One region of the Kribbella sp. NPDC051936 genome, then DNA from elsewhere that is predicted to be linked to it. Evidence: riboswitches for the same ligand, from Rfam matches in the RefSeq annotation. Region 1 holds a riboswitch; each other region holds the start of a gene.
The links. Region 1 has a riboswitch for thiamine pyrophosphate ahead of thiS (sulfur carrier protein ThiS). Riboswitches for the same ligand answer to the same signal wherever they lie in the genome.
Positions count from the first base shown of each region.

Region 2: it holds a riboswitch for thiamine pyrophosphate, as region 1 does, so the genes downstream of both, AB0L64_RS02580 (cytosine permease) here and thiS (sulfur carrier protein ThiS) in region 1, are expected to answer to the same signal.
Region 3: it holds a riboswitch for thiamine pyrophosphate, as region 1 does, so the genes downstream of both, thiC (phosphomethylpyrimidine synthase ThiC) here and thiS (sulfur carrier protein ThiS) in region 1, are expected to answer to the same signal.

Region 1 covers NZ_JBFAXS010000001.1:1,133,329-1,139,260, forward strand. The annotation lists gene AB0L64_RS05700 (HAMP domain-containing sensor histidine kinase) at 1-232, shown strand, start outside; gene AB0L64_RS05705 (DUF6807 family protein) at 265-2,127, shown strand; gene AB0L64_RS05710 (thiazole synthase) at 2,102-2,875, opposite strand; gene thiS (sulfur carrier protein ThiS) at 2,877-3,080, opposite strand; TPP riboswitch at 3,071-3,182, opposite strand; gene AB0L64_RS05720 (DUF5937 family protein) at 3,198-4,142, opposite strand; gene AB0L64_RS05725 (pyridoxamine 5'-phosphate oxidase family protein) at 4,215-4,634, shown strand; gene AB0L64_RS05730 (YceI family protein) at 4,666-5,160, shown strand; gene AB0L64_RS05735 (G5 domain-containing protein) at 5,165-5,758, opposite strand; tRNA gene AB0L64_RS05740 (tRNA-Lys) at 5,898-5,932, shown strand, end outside.
Region 2 covers NZ_JBFAXS010000001.1:503,766-509,697, forward strand. The annotation lists gene AB0L64_RS02560 (ATP-binding protein) at 1-718, shown strand, start outside; gene AB0L64_RS02565 (DUF3152 domain-containing protein) at 936-1,790, shown strand; gene AB0L64_RS02570 (hypothetical protein) at 1,819-2,625, shown strand; gene AB0L64_RS02575 (alpha/beta hydrolase) at 2,622-3,281, shown strand; TPP riboswitch at 3,299-3,416, shown strand; gene AB0L64_RS02580 (cytosine permease) at 3,412-4,737, shown strand; gene AB0L64_RS02585 (cation:proton antiporter) at 4,676-5,896, opposite strand.
Region 3 covers NZ_JBFAXS010000003.1:206,305-212,236, forward strand. The annotation lists gene AB0L64_RS11175 (hypothetical protein) at 1-480, shown strand, start outside; gene AB0L64_RS11180 (lysophospholipid acyltransferase family protein) at 484-1,230, opposite strand; TPP riboswitch at 1,270-1,392, shown strand; gene thiC (phosphomethylpyrimidine synthase ThiC) at 1,384-3,006, shown strand; gene AB0L64_RS11190 (transposase) at 3,148-3,747, shown strand; gene AB0L64_RS11195 (hypothetical protein) at 3,744-4,298, shown strand; gene AB0L64_RS11200 (RDD family protein) at 4,290-4,583, opposite strand; gene AB0L64_RS11205 (hypothetical protein) at 4,541-4,786, opposite strand; gene AB0L64_RS11210 (DUF2752 domain-containing protein) at 4,875-5,300, shown strand; gene AB0L64_RS11215 (hypothetical protein) at 5,316-5,504, opposite strand; gene AB0L64_RS11220 (RDD family protein) at 5,825-5,932, opposite strand, start outside.

The DNA.
Region 1 (5,932 bases):
CCGCGACATCGGCGACTCGGGCGGCGCGGGCAGTGCGGGCGGTGCGGGCAGTGCGGGCGGTGCGGGCGGTGCGGGCGGTGCGGGCGGCGCCGGTCTCGGCCTGGCGATCGCCGCCGGGATCGTCGACCGCCACCGGGGCGCCATCCGGGTCACCGGCCGGTCCACCCTCGAAGTCCGGCTGCCGGCGGTAAGCGCTTGCTCAAACTCCGGGAGATCTGCGCGGGAGGGTTGAGAAACCGGTTTCCATCGGGAGAGGATACGGGGGTGGGACGGACACCGAAGGACTCGATCACGATCGCCGACGTCGCGCGGGCGGCGGAGGTGTCGCGGGCGACCGTGTCCCGGGTGATGAACGGTCGGCTCAGTGTCGCACCTGAGATCGTCGCCCGGGTGCGCGCCGCGGCGGAGCGGCTCAACTACCGCCCGAGCGACCTGGCGCGCAGCCTGTCGCTGGGCCGGACGAACATGGTCGCGCTGGTCGTGCCGGACCTCGGCAACCCGCTGTTCCAGCAGATCCTGCGCGGGATCACGAACGCGTCCGCGGCCGCCGGCTACAAGGTGCTGGTCGCCGAGACCGCCGAGAACCCGGACGCCGAGGCCGCGATCGCGATCGAGGCCCGGCGGCGCTGCGACGCGCTGATCATGGTCTCGCCGCGGATGGACGAGGACCAACTGCTCGAGCTGCTGCCGCAGGTGCAGCCGGTGATCCTGGTCAACCGCCAGGGCCCGGCGGAGGTGTCGTCGGTGGTGGTCGACTACGGCCGCGCCGTCCGGATCGTCGTCGATCACCTGGTCGGCCTCGGGCACCGGCGGCTGGCGTTCCTGTCCGGCCCGGCCGCGAGCGCGTCCAACAGGTTGCGGTTGCGCGCGCTCGACGTCGCCGAGCGGGAGATCCCCGGTCTGGAGCTGGTCCGGCTCGAGTGCGGCTGGTCGATCGAGGACGGGTACGCCGCGGTGGAGCGGGTGCTCGAGTCGCGCGCCACCGCGGTGGTCGCGTTCAACGATCTCGTCGCGTTCGGGCTGCTGGCGCGGCTCAACGAGGTCGGCGTCGCCGTACCGGCCGATCTGTCGGTGACCGGCATGGACGACATCGGGCTGGCGCGCTTCGCCGTACCGTCGCTGACGACCGTCCGGGTGCCGCAGAAAGACCTCGGCGAACTCGCGTGGCAGCGGCTGCACGCGGCGATCGCGGGGCCTTCCGGTGCGGTCGACGGCGTACCGGAGCTGCGCTTGGCGGTGCGGGCCAGCACGGGGCCGGTGCCGCAGGAGTCGCAGCCGGACGGGGACGACGCGGCCGACCGGATCACGTGGCAGCAGCAGGGCGACATCTTCGCGCTCGGGAGCTCAGCGGGGCTGCTCGCGCGGTACGAGTTCGGCCGCCGGATGCCGCAGGTGCACGCGCCACGGCCGTACCTGCATCCGGTCCGGACGCTCGGCGGGCATCCGCTGACCGAGGTCAACCCGGTGGACCACCGGCACCACTACGGACTTTCGCTGTCGGTCGCCCAGGTCAACGGCACCTCCCACTGGGGCGGCCGGACCTACGTCCGCGGTCAAGGCCCGACCCTCCTCACGAATCACGGTCAGCAACGCAGCCGCGGCGTGACCGTCGACGATCGCGAGTTGGTCGACGACATCACCTGGTACGACGAGCAGGGGCGGCCGCAACTGGTCGAACGCCGGCGCCTCACCGGGGCTCTCGCCTCCGGCGGCTGGCGCCTCGACTGGCACAGCGTGCTGACCGCGCGCTACGGCTCGATCCGCATCGACAGCCCGGCGACCTGTGGACGCGAGGGCGCCGGGTACGGCGGGATCTTCTGGCGCCTGCCCTCCGCCCCGACGACCGTCCTGAGCGCGGACGGCGACGGGCTCGAGGCCGCGTTCGGATCCGTCGGCCGGTGGCTCGCGTTCGTCCAGGGCGATGTCAGCTTGTTGCTGGTGCAGCCGGATCAGGTGTGGCCGTGGTTCCTGCGATCCCGTGAGTACGTCGGGGCGTGCCCGGCGCTCGCGTGGGAGCAGCCGTTGACGTTGCAGCCCAACCAGGAGCTGACGTTGTCGCTGACCGCGCTTCTGCTGGATCGGGCCGTCGACGCGGCGGAGGCTAGAACGTTGGCAGACCAGTTGTAGGCGACGACGCCAGCGCCGACTGCCAGCGCTTCGGCACGCGGCCGGCAAGCCGCGCGTTCCGGCCCGCGGAGACCGCGTCGCGCATCGCGGCGGCCATCAGGGCGGGCTTCTCTGCGCGGGTCACCGGGGTCGCGAGCATCACCGCGGCACAGCCGAGCTCCATCGCCAGCGCGGCGTCACTCGCCGTACCGATGCCGGCGTCGACGATCACCGGGACGTTCGCCGCCTCCGCGATCAGCGCGATGTTGTGCGGGTTGCGGATGCCCAGCGCCGAACCGATGGGTGCGGCCAACGGCATCACGGCCGCGCACCCCGCCTGCTCCAGGCGACGGGCCAGGATCGGGTCGTCGTTGGTGTACGGCAGCACGGTGAAACCGTCGGCCACCAAGGCGTCCACGGCGTCGAGCAGCTCCACCGGATCGGGCAGCAGCAGGTGGTCGTCGGCGACGACCTCGACCTTGATCAGGTCGGTCTCCAGCGCCTCCCGGGCGAGTTTCGCGGTCAGCACGGCCTCGGCCGCGGTGTGACAGCCGGCCGTGTTCGGCAGGACGTCGATGCCGTGCTTCTTCAGCACGTCGAGCACCGAACCCTCGTGACCGGTGCCGAGGCGGCGCATCGCGACCGTTGTCAGTTGGGTGCCGGAGGCAATCAATGCCTCCTCCATGACTTCGAGGTTGGCCGAGCCGCCGGTCCCCATGATCAGCCGGGACGTGTACGTGCGGCCGCCGAGCTCCAGTGGGTCGTCCATGTCAGCCTCCTTGCGTCGCGCTGACGATCTCGACCCGGTCGCCGGGTTCGAGCGTGGTCAGGGCCCACTCGGCCTTGGTCAGCACGTTCTGGTTCACCGCGACCGCGATCCCCGTCGTGCGATCGGAGTACTCCGCGATCAACTCGGCGACAGACCGGCCGGCCGGCCCGTCGACCGCCGTACCGTTCACCCAGACGGATTCCACAGCTTCCTCCCTACGCCGGAATTACCCGATTCAGGTTCAGCGGTCGGTGACAGCCCAGTCACCCTCTCAGCCCACTCCCTGCGAGCTCCCGCGGACGGTTCGACTATAGCTGACGGGTCAGTCGACGGTGGCGCCGGTGAGCAGGGCAGCGAGCTCGGTCGGCCGGTACAGAACCTGTTTGCCGGTGCGTTCCGGCTCGACGAGACCGGTCCGGCGAAGGAGCTGAAGGTGCTGGCTCACGGCGGACGGCGTCACCTTCAGCTCGCCGGCCAGGTCGGTCGTCGTCCGGGGATGGGTGAGGAGCTCGAGGATGTGAGCCCTCGGCGTACCGATCAACTGGGCGAGGTCGTGCCGTGACGGCGGCTCGACGACGGACCACAGATTCGCCTGACCGCGTGGCGGGTAGCCGAGCAGCGGTTCGGCGCCGGGGTCGAACGGGATGACCGCGTGCGGGCCGAACAGTGTTGGCTGCAGTACGAGCCCGCGGCCGGCGACGTCTTCGGTACGGCTCTGCTCGGCGACACGGTCCACCTTCAGCAGCCCGTCGGCGTACGTGATGGCCGGACCCAGTCCGTTGAGCATCGCGCCGGTGCCTTGCTGCGTGAGGACGTGACCGCGGTAGCTGATGTCGGCGGACAGGAGCGTGCGCATACGGCTCCAGTACGGCGCCATGACGGCGTCCCAGTACTGCCGTAGCGCCTCGACGACCTTGTCGATCGTGCATTCCGCGGGCAGCTCGCCGTTCACCGCGATCATCTGCCGCTCGAACGTCGCCTGGTCGACGGCCGCGATCAGGGTCAGCTCGTCGTCGAGTTGCGTCAGCGGCGAGGACGGGCGCGGCGTCAGGAAATCCGGGCTGCCCATGGTGTCGTTGACGAGCCAGCGCAGTACGTCCCAATCGAGTTCCGCGACGTACGGCTGCACCGCCCGGACCCACGCCAGCTGCAGCGGGAAGCGGCCGGGATCCCGGAGCGCGCGCAGCGACAGCACCGTCTCCGCGACCGGCGACACCGCGAACCGCACGTCCGCGAGATCCTGCGACGTCAGCTGATAGGTGAGCACCCCGATCCCTTCGTCGATGTAGGCAGATCCTAAATCGACAGGCTGTCGGTGGTGCCTGGGATGGTCGGGAATATGGGATTTCGCATCATGCACACCGAGGAGATGGCCGAGTTCCTGGCGCAGCCGCTGGTGGCCGTGCTGGCGATCGATGACCCCGGCTGGTCGCCGCATGTGACACCGGTCTGGTTCATGTACCTGCCTGACTCCGGCAGGTTCCAGGTGATGACGCCGACCAAGTCGAAGAAGACCAGACTGCACCGCACCGGCACGGGCGAGCTGTCGCTCTCGATCCAGACGGTCGAGGGCGCGACCGCGAAGTACGTGAACATGCAGGGTGTCGCGCGCTTCCTTCCGCTCGACGCCGACCTGCTGAACGCGACGGTGGAGAAGTACCTGCCGGAGGAGGCGCGCGCCGCGTACGTTGCCGATCCGCCCGAGGACGCGATGTTCGACATCACCCCGCGGCGCATCACCACGGGAGTCATCGGCTGACAGTCCGCCGTCCTGTCTCGTCGTACCGGGTATGACTGACTATGTGCTCGACGCGGACCGGACCCGGATCGGCTTCGTGGCCGCGCATCGCGTGGGCGGGAAGGTGCACGGCCACTTCGCGACGTTCGAGGGCGCCGTGAAGGTTGAGGCGGCGGATCCGTCCGCGTCGTCCGGGTGGCTGACTGTCCAGATGGCGAGCGTCGACACCGGCAACCGCCGTCGCGACGACCAGCTGCGCCAGGACTTCTTCGGCGCGCCGACGTACCCGGCGATGACGTTCGTCGCCACCGCCGTCACGCCGAGCGCGCCAGGTCGCTTCGAGGTCACCGGCGACCTGACGATCCGCGGTACGACGTCGCCGCTCACCATGCCGCTCGAGGTGACCGACACCGGCGACGAGCTCCACTTCACGGCGTCCCGCACCATCAACCGGCACACCTGGAACGCCAACTGGAACTCGTTCACGACGGCCCTGATCCGCCCCGACGTCGTACTGGACCTCGACGTCACCGCGCGTCGCGCCTGACGGGCTACTCGCAGGCGATCCCGTCGTGGTCGGCGTCGAGACGGTAGATGTCGGACCCGACGACCTCGACCGGGCCGGCGACATACTCCGGGCCGTTGCCGGTACCGCCCGAGCAGTCCACGTCACTGGCAATCGGGACACAGCCGCTGTAGTTCGGGTCGCACTGCTCCTCGTCGGCCTTCGTCCCCACAGCAGTCACCTGCGACCGAGGCTCCTTAGCCACCTCCTGCCGCACCAACTTCTTTGCCGTCTGCACGCCGTTCACATACGTCACCCGATAAACCAGCCGCCGCGTCCCGTTAACCCCCGCCGTACGAACCGCCGTCTCACCCTTCGCCAACGACCCGTCCGTCACCGTCTTCTTCTTGAACGGAATCACCCGCAACTCCACGACCTCCTTGCTCGTGACCACCGGCCGAGCCGTCGCAGTCAACGTGGGCTTTGAGCCCGTCGTGTACGCCGGCAACGTGGGCAGCGGCGAAGTCGCACGCTTCGGCGACGCACTACCCTGCAGAACCCGCACCGGCTCACCACCCGCCTCTGCCCCACACCCACCGACAGCCAGCACAAGGACAACCGCCCCCAACACCGCACGCACAGCATTCCCCCCAACCCCACCGTCGGTCCCCCCGCGGCGAATTCCGATCTATACCACCGTGCCTGACGCCCCCACAACCCCCCACCCCCACCAAGCATTCCCCCACCAAACCTGACACACTGTTCCCCACACCACCTGAGGGCCTCTAGCTCAACTGGCAGAGCAGCGGACTTT
Region 2 (5,932 bases), 630 kb from region 1:
CACCGACGCCGCGGACCTGGCCGGTGACCTGACCGTCGGAGTCGGGCTGTTCATCGACGAGATGCAGGACATCAGCACCGACGACCTGTCCGCGCTGTGCGCCGCCTGTCACGAGATCTCGCAGCAGAGCGCCCCGCTGGTCGTCGTCGGCGCGGGGCTGCCGCACCTGCCCGCCGTACTGTCGGCCAGCAAGTCGTACTCCGAGCGGCTGTTCCGCTACATCCGCGTGGACCGGCTGGCGCGTGAAGCGTGCGACCGGGCGCTGATGGTGCCGGCCGAGAGCGAAGGCGTGCAGTACGACGAGGAGGCCCTGGACGAGCTGTACGCGCAGACCGACGGCTACCCGTACTTCGTGCAGGCGTTCGCGCACTCGACCTGGGACCACGCGCCGACCTCACCCATCACCATCAAGGACGTCGCCGTCGCCGCCCCCGAAGCATCCGCCGAGCTGACCGTCGGCTTCTTCGGCTCACGCTACGAACGCGCCACACCCGCGGAACGCGAGTACATGCGCGCCATGGCCGAACTGGGCATCGGCGTCGACGACGGCTCCGTCCCCACCGCCGAGGTCGCCAGCACCCTCAACCGCAAACCCCAGTCCCTCTCCCCCGCCCGCGACGGCCTGATCAAAAAAGGCCTCGTCTTCTCCGCCGAACGCGGCACCGTAGCCTTCACCGTCCCCCACTTCGGCAAGTTCCTCCGCACCCGCACAGCCTGACAACTGGCGGAGGGTGAGCGGGGAAGTGTGAGTGGTGAAGGTGAGGCAGGCCCACGCGTGCTCCCACCCACCCCCGGGCTAACGCCCGTGCATCAGCTCCCGGCCCGCGCCTGCAGTCGTACCGGGCAGGTCCGACAGTCTGGATTTCCTCAGTGCCCGGACGACTTAACACAACCGGGCTTTCGTGCTTTGGCAGGTATCGGTAGGGTCACTTGTCATGACCACCCGGCGGAGCGGCCAGCGGGCCGACGTGTCCAGGCGTCGGGGTGGGCGGCACAGTCGGCGGAAGTCGTACAAGGGGCAGTGGCTTGTGGTGACGGCGTTGGCGGTGCTGGGGACTGTGGTGGTGGCGCATCCGGATGTGGCGCATCGGAACAGTCTTGCGGCGGAGGCGGTGGCGGGGGTTGACGCTGTCGCCGAGGAGGTGCCGGTGGCTGCTACGCCCAAGCCGACGCCGGTCGCTACGCCGACGCAGAAGTTCACGACTCCGTTGCGGCCGGCACCGACGCTGACGCGCAAGCCGAAGAACGCGAAGCCGAACGTGCTGGTCTCGACCGGGAAGCTCGCGGTGGTGCCGGGGTCCGACAAGGCGACCGGGGTGCGCGACAAGCTGACGTACCGGGTCGAGATCGAGCAAGGGGTGTCGGTGAACGGCGCCGCGGTGGCGGCGGCGATCCACAAGACTTTGACGGATCCGCGCGGCTGGCAGGCGCTGCATCCGGTGAGTTTCGAGCGGACGGACCGCGTCGACGCCGACCTCCGGATCATCCTCGCGACACCGACCTTGACCGACAAGCTCTGTCTGCCGCTCGACACCGGCGGTGAGGTGTCCTGCCGCGTCGAGGACCGGGTGGTGCTCAACGCGAAACGCTGGATCTACGCGATCCCGGCGTACAACGGCAACGTCGAGATGTACCGCAGCTACCTGGTCAACCACGAGGTCGGCCACGCGCTCGGCCACGGGCACTCGACCTGCACCACCCCGAAGACCCCCGCGCCGGTGATGATGCAGCAGACCAAGGGCCTGGCCGGCTGCCTGCCGAACGCCTGGCCGACCATCAAGGCCACCTGAGAGACTGGGCGCGACGGAGGGAGCACCGATGTCGTCACAGGACTTCCCGACGTACGGCCGGGGCGATGAGCCCGAGAAGCAGCAGGCAGCTGGTGAGGAGCATCACTACGCTCCGCCCGCTCCGTACGGCGGTGGCACGTACGCCGGCCCGCCTGCCCCGCCGGAGCAGTTCCAGTACGCGCAGCCACAGCCGTACGGGACCCAGCCGCAACCGCAGGGCAACCCGGCGTACCACCAGCCCCCGGCCTACCGCCCCGGCGCACCCTACGGCGCCGAAGCGAGCCCGCAGCCGCATGAGCTCCCGACGTACGGCCGGGACGAGCCGTCGCGGGATCCGCGTGCCGCTCGGGTCGTCGGCCTGGCGACGTTCATCGCCGCGATCTACGGTCTGCTCGTCGTGTCCGTCCAGCGCGTCGCGCTGCGGGAGATCTCCCAGGCGCCCGGCTCACCACTCAACCACCCGTTGCGGACCGACGTGCTCGACGCGATCGGCCAGCTGCTGCTCCTGGTCGTCGGCACCGGCGCGCTGGTGATGTGGATCCGGGACGTGCTGGCCCGCCGCAAGGCCGGTCGTCGGCCCGAGCCGGCCGAGCTCGCTGGGTTGCTGCTGGTCGCGGTGTCGGTGGTGCTGATCCTGGTCTGGCTGCTCATGGTGCTGTCCACGGGGCTGGGCAGCAGCGACGACGCGCTGCACCGGCTGCCCACGGCGTACGGCTGGGGTGGGGTCGGCCTGCTGCTTCTCGCCGTCGGCCTGTTCCTCGGGTATCGCGAGCTGAAGCCCGATGTAACGAACCCCGTCGTCAAAGGCGCTCCGGCCAAGGCGCCCTGGGAGTGAGCGCACCGATCGTCCTCGTGCCCGGCCTGGGCCTCGGCCCGGAGTCGTACGCGCGGACCGCCGAGCATCTCGTCACGCCGTACCACGTGGTGACGCTGCCCGGGTACGGCGAACCGGCGGGCGCTCGGGAGGACCTGCATCCGCGGGCGCTCGCGGTGGCGCTGGCCGAGAAGATCCGCGAGCGGTCGGTGCTGGTCGGCCACTCGGCGAGCTGTCAGGTCGTCGTCGAGACGGCGGTGCGCTACCCCGAGCTGGTGCACGCGCTCGTGCTCGTGGCCCCGACGGGTGATGCCCGGATGTCGAGCTGGGTCGACCGCGCCGTCCGGCTCGTCGGGTCCGCGATCCCGGATGTGCCGAAGCTGGTCCGGATCAGCCCGCAGTACGCGCGCACGACGCTGCCGTCGATCGCCCGCGCCGGGGAGGCATCGCGGATCCACGACCTGGCCGCGGTGATGCCGCACGTCCGGGCGCCGGTGGTCCTGGTCCGCGGCAAGCACGACCTGATGTGTACGAAGGAGTGGCTCGAGCAGCTCGCCGAGCTCAGTCACGGTGAGGCGCGCACGCTGGAGACGGGTGCGCACATGCCGGTCGTCACGAACGGCCCCGAGGTGGCGGCGCTCATAGAACGAGCGGCCGCGCTGCCGGAAAATAGCTGACGCGTTAAACTTGCAGCACCAACCTATGCGGGAGCTCGCACCGAGGATGCGCGGGCTGAGAGGGCGACAGCTGGGTCGCCGACCGCCTGAACCTGACCGGGTAATGCCGGCGTAGGGAGTGGGGTCACTCATGACCGATACAGCTGTTCGTCCGTCGAGCTCCACCGAGGCTCCGCTCGTTCTCACCACCGATGCGCCGCGCACGCTCGGCTTCTTCGACCAGTTCACGCTCTGGGGCAACTTCGGCATCTCGCTGTTCGGCCCCGTGACCGGTGCGCTGGTCGCGGCGTACACCGGCTCGCTGTGGCAGGGCCTGCTCGCGGTCGTCGTCGGCTGTGGCATCGGTGCGCTGGTGCTCGGCGGTGCGGCCGTGTTCGGGTCGCAGACCGGTGCGCCGGCGATGGCGTGTCTGCGTGGTCTGTTCGGCCGCCGCGGCTCGATGGCGCCGACCGTGCTGAACATCGCGCAGAACGTCGGCTGGGCGACGATGGAGATCATCGTGATCTCGCAGGCCGCGGTCGCGGTGACGAGTGAGCGCTGGCGCTGGCTGTTCGTCGTCCTCGCCGGGGTGATCGCGACCGCGATGGCGGTGCGTCCGCTGGGCAGCGTGAAGATCCTGCGCAAGTTCATGGTCTGGCTGGTGCTGATCGCGTCGGTGTACCTGTTCGTGCAGGTGCTGAGCAAGCCGACGCACGCCCTGCCGCAGGACAGCGTGTTCGGCTTCTGGCCGGCCGTCGACCTCGCCGCGGCCGGTGTCGTGTCGTTCGCCCCGCTGGCCGCGGACTACACGCGGCACTCGCGGACCAACAAGGCGGCGTTCGCCGGTTCCTCGCTCGGCTACGGCCTGGCCGCCATCGCGTACTACGCGCTCGGTGTGGTCGCCGTTGCGACGCTGGGGACGAACAGCGACGACGTCATCACCGCACTGGTCACGCTGCCGGCCGGTGCGATCGCCCTGCTCGTGCTGCTGGTGGACGAGGTCGACGAGGCGTACGCGAACGTCTACTCGACCACGATGGCCGCGCACAACCTGATCGGCCACATCGACCGGCGGTGGATCTCGGTCGTGATCGGCGTGATCGCCACCGGGATCGCGCTGTTCATCGACCTCGGCAGCTACACGCAGTTCCTGTACCTGATCGGCTCGGTCTTCGTTCCGCTGTTCGCGGTCGCGATCGCCGACTTCTTCGTGGTCAGCAAGATGAAGTGGGACGTGTCCGGTACGGCGAAGTTCCGCTGGCAGCCGACCGTCGCGTGGCTGATCGGCTTCGTCGCGTACCAGTTGGTGAACCCCGGCACCGTCGCGGGCTGGTCGCCGTTCTGGACCAAGCTCCAGCAGGCCCTGTTCAACGACCAGCCCGTGCCCAGCTGGCTCGGCGCGACGTACACGTCGATCATCGTCTCGATGGTGGCTGCGGTACTGCTCGGCCGGATCGGTCGGCGGCAGGCTGCCTGAGCAGCACCAGCGCGACCGCCGGGAACACCAGCACGGACAGCAGCCCGGCGCAGACCAGAGCGGCGGCGGTGACCGGGCTCATCAGCCCGGTCGCCACGCCGATCTGCGTCGCCGTCACGATGAACGGCAGCGACGTCGCCTGCAGCAGCGCCGCCGCAGCCGTCGACCGGGGGCCCAGTGTCCGCACGGCGAGGTACGCCGGTGCGCCGCGCACGACGAGCAACGCGAGCAGGAACAACGGCACCCGGACGAGCGCGGCCGGGTCCTCGAGCAGGCCGCGCAGATCGAGCCGGAGTCCACTCGTCACGAAGAACACCGGGATCAGGAACCCGTAGCCCAACGCCTCCAGCTTGATCCGGAAGCGCGGATGCGAGGCGGCGTCCCGGTCGACCAGTCCGACCACCGCTCCGGCCAGGAACGCCCCGAGGATCGTCTCCAGCCCGAACTGCTCCGCCAAGGCGACGAAGGCGACCAGCAGCACCACAGCGGCCCGGACCCTGATCTCCGCTGTGGTGTCCTGCAGTCGCAGCAGGACCCCGCCGAGTCGCTGCGATCGTCCGGCGGTGGCGACGACGAGACCCGTGACGACCACCAGCAGAGCGAAGAGCGCGACCATGACGAGCCGTTCGCCCGCACTGCCTCCCTCGGTCGAGAAGACGAGTGACAGCACCAGTACGGCAGCGAAGTCGGCGACGGATGCGGCCGCGATGGTGAACTGCCCGACGCTGCCCTCGGCCTTGCCCGCGTCCTTGAGGACGGGCACGACCAGACCCAAGGACGTCGCTGACAACGTGACAGCGAGCAAGAGCGCGCTGTTCACCCAGCCGACCGCAGAGAACCCGAAGCCGGCCAGGCCGCCCAGCAGCAACGTCACCAGATAGCCCAGGACCGCCAGCCGCAGCACCTGTCCGCGCAGCCGGTGTACGTCGATCTCGAGGCCGGCCAGGAACAACAGGAAGCCCAGCCCGAGCAGCGAGACGATCTGCAGCGGCAGGTCGACGTCGATCAGGCCGAGGCCGTGCGGACCGAGCACGATCCCGGCGACGATCTCGAGGACGACCGCCGGGACCCGGAGTCGCGGTGCGAGCCCGAGCAGCAGCGGTGCGAGCAGCGCGATCAGGACGACCGCGAACAGGTTGGTGAACTCCACGTCCGGCATACCGCTTCAGTGCCGTCGACGCGGCCGGACGTTACG
Region 3 (5,932 bases), on a different contig from region 1:
ATGCCCGGCTACCGCGACCGGATCGTCACGATCTACCACGACCACGACGAAGGCGGCCTGAACCTGACGATGAAGGACACGGTGGTGACCGACCTGGTCGAGCGTGGTGAGGCGGGCGCGAAGAAACTCGTCACCCGCTTCGTCCTCGGCAACGGCTGGGACAACCACCGCTGGATCAGGTTCCGCACCGCCACGGCCGGCCTCGAGACCTGGCTGGCCGGTTTCCGGCACGGGTACGACGAACCGTCGCCGGACGCCCTGCCGTACGCCGACCTCGCCGGCACACCCGGCACCGCAGTACTGCCGTCGTACTCGATCAACGGCACCCAGCGAAAGGCCGTGAACCTCCGAACCGACGCACTCCTGACCCTGGCCTCGAGCTGGCAGGACCCTCCGGCCGACGCTTTCACCCGCGGCACGCCCAGCCCACAGCCGTTCCTGCGCCTGGTGCCCTGCACCCTCTTCGACCGGAGTGGCTGAGGTCTACTTCTTCTTCAGGGCGCGGCGGGCGAGTTCTTCCTGGTCCAGGCGGGCGGCCTCGGCGGGGGTTGGTGCGCTGCCGCCGTACGCGGCGGGTAGCCACCAGGCGCCGGGTGGCTGCTCCGGGTACGTCCGGATCGTCTCGTCGAGCATTCCGGCCATCGTGGAGCGCAGCTGGGCGGTCGCCTCGGTCGGATCGTCGTCGCGGGTCACCGTGATCGGCGCGCCGATGCTGATCGAGATCGGCCGGTGCCGGCTGAAGTCCCGCGGGTGGTCCTTGGTGAACATCCGCTGCGTGCCCCACAGGATCATCGGCAGCACCGGTACGCCGGCCTCCGCGGCCATCCGGACCGTGCCGGACTTGAACTCCTTGAGCTCGAACGACCGGCTGATCGTCGCCTCCGGGAACACGCCGACCAGCTCACCGGCGTTCAGGTAGCGGATCGCCTGCTCGTACGACGCGGCGCCGGCCTCGCGGTCCACCGGGATGTGGTGCATGCCGCGCATCAGCGAGCCGGAGTACCGGTTGCGGAACAGCACCTCCTTGGCCATGAAGCGCACCAGCCGCCTGGCCGGCAGCGCGCCGTACCCGCCGAGGATGAAGTCGACGTAGCTGATGTGGTTCATCGCGATCAGGGCTCCGCCGGTGCGCGGGACGTGCTCGGTCCCGGTGCGGCGGATCTTGAGGTCCAGCACCGTGAACGCGGTCTTCGCGAAGGCGATGACAGGCGGATAGACGAGGTCGCGCATCCCTCGACGTTACATGGTTCGTCTAGGGTGTCCGTGACAACTCGATACCGCGGGAGCTCGCACCGTAGTGGGCTGAGAGGGCGGCTGGCTTGATTCGCCGGCGCCGCCGACCGCCGAACCTGTCCGGGTAATTCCGGCGTAGGGAGCAGCAGCATGGTGAATGTCAGCACGATCCGTCCGGCCGTCACCACGGGCCCGATCTCGGGCTCGGAGAAGATCTATCGCGGCGAGCTCGGGGTACCGGCGCGCCGCGTGCATCTGACGAACGGCGAGCACTTCGACCTCTACGACACGTCCGGTCCGTACACCGACGCGTCCGCCGAGATCGACGTCCAGGCCGGTCTGCCCGCGCTGCGGCGCGAGTGGAGCGCCGGGCGGGAGCCGCGGACCCAGCTCGGGCACGCGCGGGCCGGGGTGATCACCGAGGAGATGAGGTACGTCGCACTGCGGGAAGGACTCGACCCGGAGTTCGTCCGGGCGGAGGTGGCGCGCGGCCGGGCGGTGATCCCGGCGAACCGGCGGCACCCGGAGAGCGAGCCGATGATCATCGGGAAGAAGTTCCTGGTGAAGGTGAACGCGAACATCGGCAACTCCGCCGTGAGCAGCTCGATCGAGGAAGAGGTCGAGAAGCTGGTCTGGGCGACCCGGTGGGGCGCCGACACGGTGATGGACCTGTCGACCGGCAAGAACATCCACGAGACGCGGGAGTGGATCCTGCGGAACTCGCCCGTCCCGATCGGTACGGTGCCGCTGTACCAGGCCTTGGAGAAGGTCAAGGGCGATCCGGCCGCGCTGTCGTGGGAGGTGTACCGCGACACGGTGATCGAGCAGTGCGAGCAGGGCGTGGACTACATGACCGTGCATGCCGGCGTCCTGCTGCGGTACGTCCCGCTGACCGCGCGGCGGATCACCGGGATCGTGTCGCGCGGCGGGTCGATCATGGCCGCGTGGTGCCTGGCCCACCACCAGGAGTCCTTCCTGTACACGCATTTCGAGGAGCTCTGCGAGATCCTCCGCGAGTACGACGTGACGTTCTCGCTCGGCGACGGGTTGCGGCCGGGATCGATCGCGGATGCCAACGACGAGGCGCAGTTCGCGGAGCTCCGCACGCTGGGCGAGCTGACGAAGGTCGCCTGGGAGCACGACGTCCAGGTCATGATCGAGGGCCCGGGGCATGTTCCGATGCACAAGATCGCCGAGAACGTCCGGCTCGAGGAGGAGCTGTGCGGAGAAGCCCCGTTCTACACCCTGGGGCCGCTGGCAACGGATGTGGCGCCGGCGTACGACCACATCACGTCGGCGATCGGCGCGGCGCAGATCGGCTGGCTGGGAACCGCGATGCTCTGCTATGTCACGCCCAAGGAGCACCTGGGGCTGCCGGATCGCGACGACGTCAAGACCGGCGTGATCACGTACAAGATCGCCGCCCACGCGGCCGACCTGGCCAAGGGGCATCCCGGCGCGCAGGCCTGGGACGACACGTTGTCCAAGGCAAGGTTCGAGTTCCGCTGGGAGGACCAGTTCAACCTCTCGCTGGATCCGGACACGGCCCGGTCGTTCCATGACGAGACGTTGCCGGCCGAGCCCGCGAAGACCGCGCACTTCTGCTCGATGTGCGGGCCGAAGTTCTGCTCGATGCGGATCACCGCCGACATCCGCGCGTACGCCGAGGAACGCGGCCTGACCTCCACCGAGGCGATCGAGGCCGGCTTCGCAGAGATGTCCGAGACCTTCAAGTCCGCCGACCAGAAGCTCTACCTGCCGATCACGGACTGAGTCGGTGCGCCGTCCGGCCCGGCGTGCGCCGCACTCCGGGCCGGATACGGTGAGTGACGGGCTGAAGCGATTCAGGTTTTGCCCTTCACTCTACGTGAATAAGACTGTAGCCTTAACCCGTTCGGAAGGAGGTGCAGGGCGATGGTCTTCGTTCTCACGGTAGATCAGCGTGGCAGCCGAAGCACGAGCGATCTCGTACCCGAGCTACTGAACTCCCTGAACCGCCGGCCGCGGCGGACCGGGCTGCTGCGCAAGTTCGAGCGGACCGCCGGCGACGAGGTGCAGGGCGTGCTGTCCGATGCCCGAGCGACCATCGACGTGATCGTCGACCTGCTCCGGGCGGACAGTTGGTACGTCGGCCTCGGCATCGGCGGAGTCACCGAGCCGCTGCCGCGCAGCACCCGCGCCGGCAGCGGCGAGGCGTACGTGTTCGCGCGCGAGGCGGTGACGCGGGCGAAGTCCAGTCCGCACCACGTGAACGTGGTCGGTGCGGACCCGCACCTGGCCGAGCACGTGGAGACGGTGCTGTGGTTGATGGCGTCCGTCCTGCGGCGCCGGAGCGACCGCGGCTGGGCAGTGGCGGACCTGTTGGGCGAGGGACTGACAAGGCGGGAGATCGGCGTGAAACTCGGAATCAGCCAGTCGGCGGTGACCCAACGCGCCCAGGCTGCGGGATTCGCCGAGGAACAGCGCGGCCGGGTGCTGGCTGCGGACCTGCTGGCCGGCGGGGTCGCTGCGTGACGGCTCTGGTCCTGTCGTTGACCGCTGCCGCACTGGTGCTCGCCGTCCTGGCATGGGTCCCCAAGTCCGGCTCCAATCTCGAGATCGCCCTGAGTGCAGTCATGCTGGCCTGTCTGGTCGCTGTCGGCGTACTGCTGCTCGCCGGGGACGGTGTGGCCGGCTGGGCCGAGCGCTGGTGGAACGTGCTGCTCCTACTGGCCGGAGCGCTGGCAGTGACAGGTGGTGGGCCGCTGACGACCTCTGTCATGGCGCTGGCCGACCGAGGCAACACCCGCGCCCAGTCGACGCAGAAAGCCGGTGAGGTACTGCGGGGCGGCGCGTTGATCGGTGCACTCGAGCGAACGGCCATCTACGCGGCGCTGGTGTCCGGCTGGCCGGAAGGCATCGCCATCGTGCTGGCGATCAAGGGACTGGCCAGGTACCCGGAGCTGCGCAGCCCCGATCAGCCCGCGTCCGTGACCCCGCAAGCCGTCGCGGAACGGTTCATCATCGGCACGTTCTCCAGCGTCCTGTGGGCAGTGACCTGTGCAGGTCTGCTGCGGTCACACTGACGTCTTGATCACGTAGGTGTTGATGACCTTGTCGTGCCAGGTCTGCCGTTGGTCGTCCCACAGCGGCCAGAGCAGGTTCAGGAAGCAGGCATTGTTGAACAGACCGGCGAGGAAGTCGCGGAGGAAGGACCGGCCGGCGCCGATCGGCTCGCTGGTCGCGGCGTCGATCAGCTGGATGCTCAGGGCCGTCTTGCCCACGCTCTGACCGGTCCGGCCCTGCCGGAAGACGCGGTTCCACAGGCTCAGCGCGATGCTCGCGACGAAGCCGAGGAAGAACAGGATGATCGCCCACCAGCGCCGTACCCGTAGCCGTAGGCACCGTACGGCGGCTGGCCGAAGCCCGGCGCGTACGGCGACTGCCCGTACGGCTGCTGCTGAGGGTGATGCTGGGGGTATGGGTAGGCCGGCTGCTGCCCGTAGCCCGGCGGCGGGGTCCCGTACGGCTGGTCCTGCGGCCGGTTGTCGTCGGGCGGCGTCGGTGTGCTCATCGGATTCCGTCCCTCGGTCGATCGGGGGACACAGTATCGCGGGGCACCTTCCCGACCTGCCCGCTTTGGCTGGGGTTACCGTTGGTGGGTGACTTTCGCCGCGACGCTCCGCCGACCCGGGCCGGTGAAGCCTGTCGACCGTCGTGTCTGGGGTCTGGCCGGGGTGGGGATCGGAGGCTTCGCACTGGCCGGGATCTACCGGCTGACAGGCCTCGGCGTTCCGTGCCCGCTGCACACGTTGACGGGCCTCGACTGCCCGTTCTGCGGCGCGACCAGAATGGCCGCGGCACTCCTCGAAGGCGACCTGAACGCCGCCTGGCACTTCAACGCCGCCGTCCTCGTGCTCGGCCCACTCATCGGTGTTGCCATCGGCTACGAAGTCCTGGCGTGGTCGCTGGCCCGCGCCGGCTGGCTCAGCCTGCCGAGACCGCGCCTCAGCCCGCGGGCAGTCTCGGTCCTGACGAAGGTTGCCCTGGGCGCCTTGCTGCTCTTCGGCGTCCTGCGGAACGTCTGAACTTCTGAACGCAGCTCAGATCAGGCCGGCGCGATGCCAGCCGGCCTGCACGAAGGGCGGTACGACGAGGTCGATCCGCCGGTTGAAGGCGACGTGGTTCAGCATCACGTCGAACCAGACCGGCCGCGGCACCCGCAGCTTGTACTGCGTGTCCCCGTAGGCAAGCACGGTCCCGTCGTGCTCGGTCCACATACGTGAAACCATTGCGAGACCGAAGTCCTGGGGCATCGGCCTCGTAAGAAGGTGCACACGATGCGGCGTCAGAACCGCTGTGCCGTTGTCGATGGTGCGCCACTGAGCTGCGGCCGCGTGGCGGTCGGCATTCCCGTAGGCGAGGCGGAAGCCATCGTAGCGTTGCACTTCGCAAGGCTCTACCGCGAAAGCGTGCTCCCCCTGGTTCAGTTGCACCGGCGGCGGAAGGGGCTGTAGCTGAACTCCCTGGCCCAATGCGCTCCACAAGTTCCACGCATCCCACCAGTCCTGCTCAAATGGATTCAGCACAGCCCCTCCCTATCCTCAGCTGACTACCGAGTGCCGATTACCAGCGTGTTCGCAGCCTTGTCGTGCCATCCCTGCACTCGTCCGGAGCTGTCGAACAGCGGCGATAGGTAGACGAGAAGGGCGCCGACGTA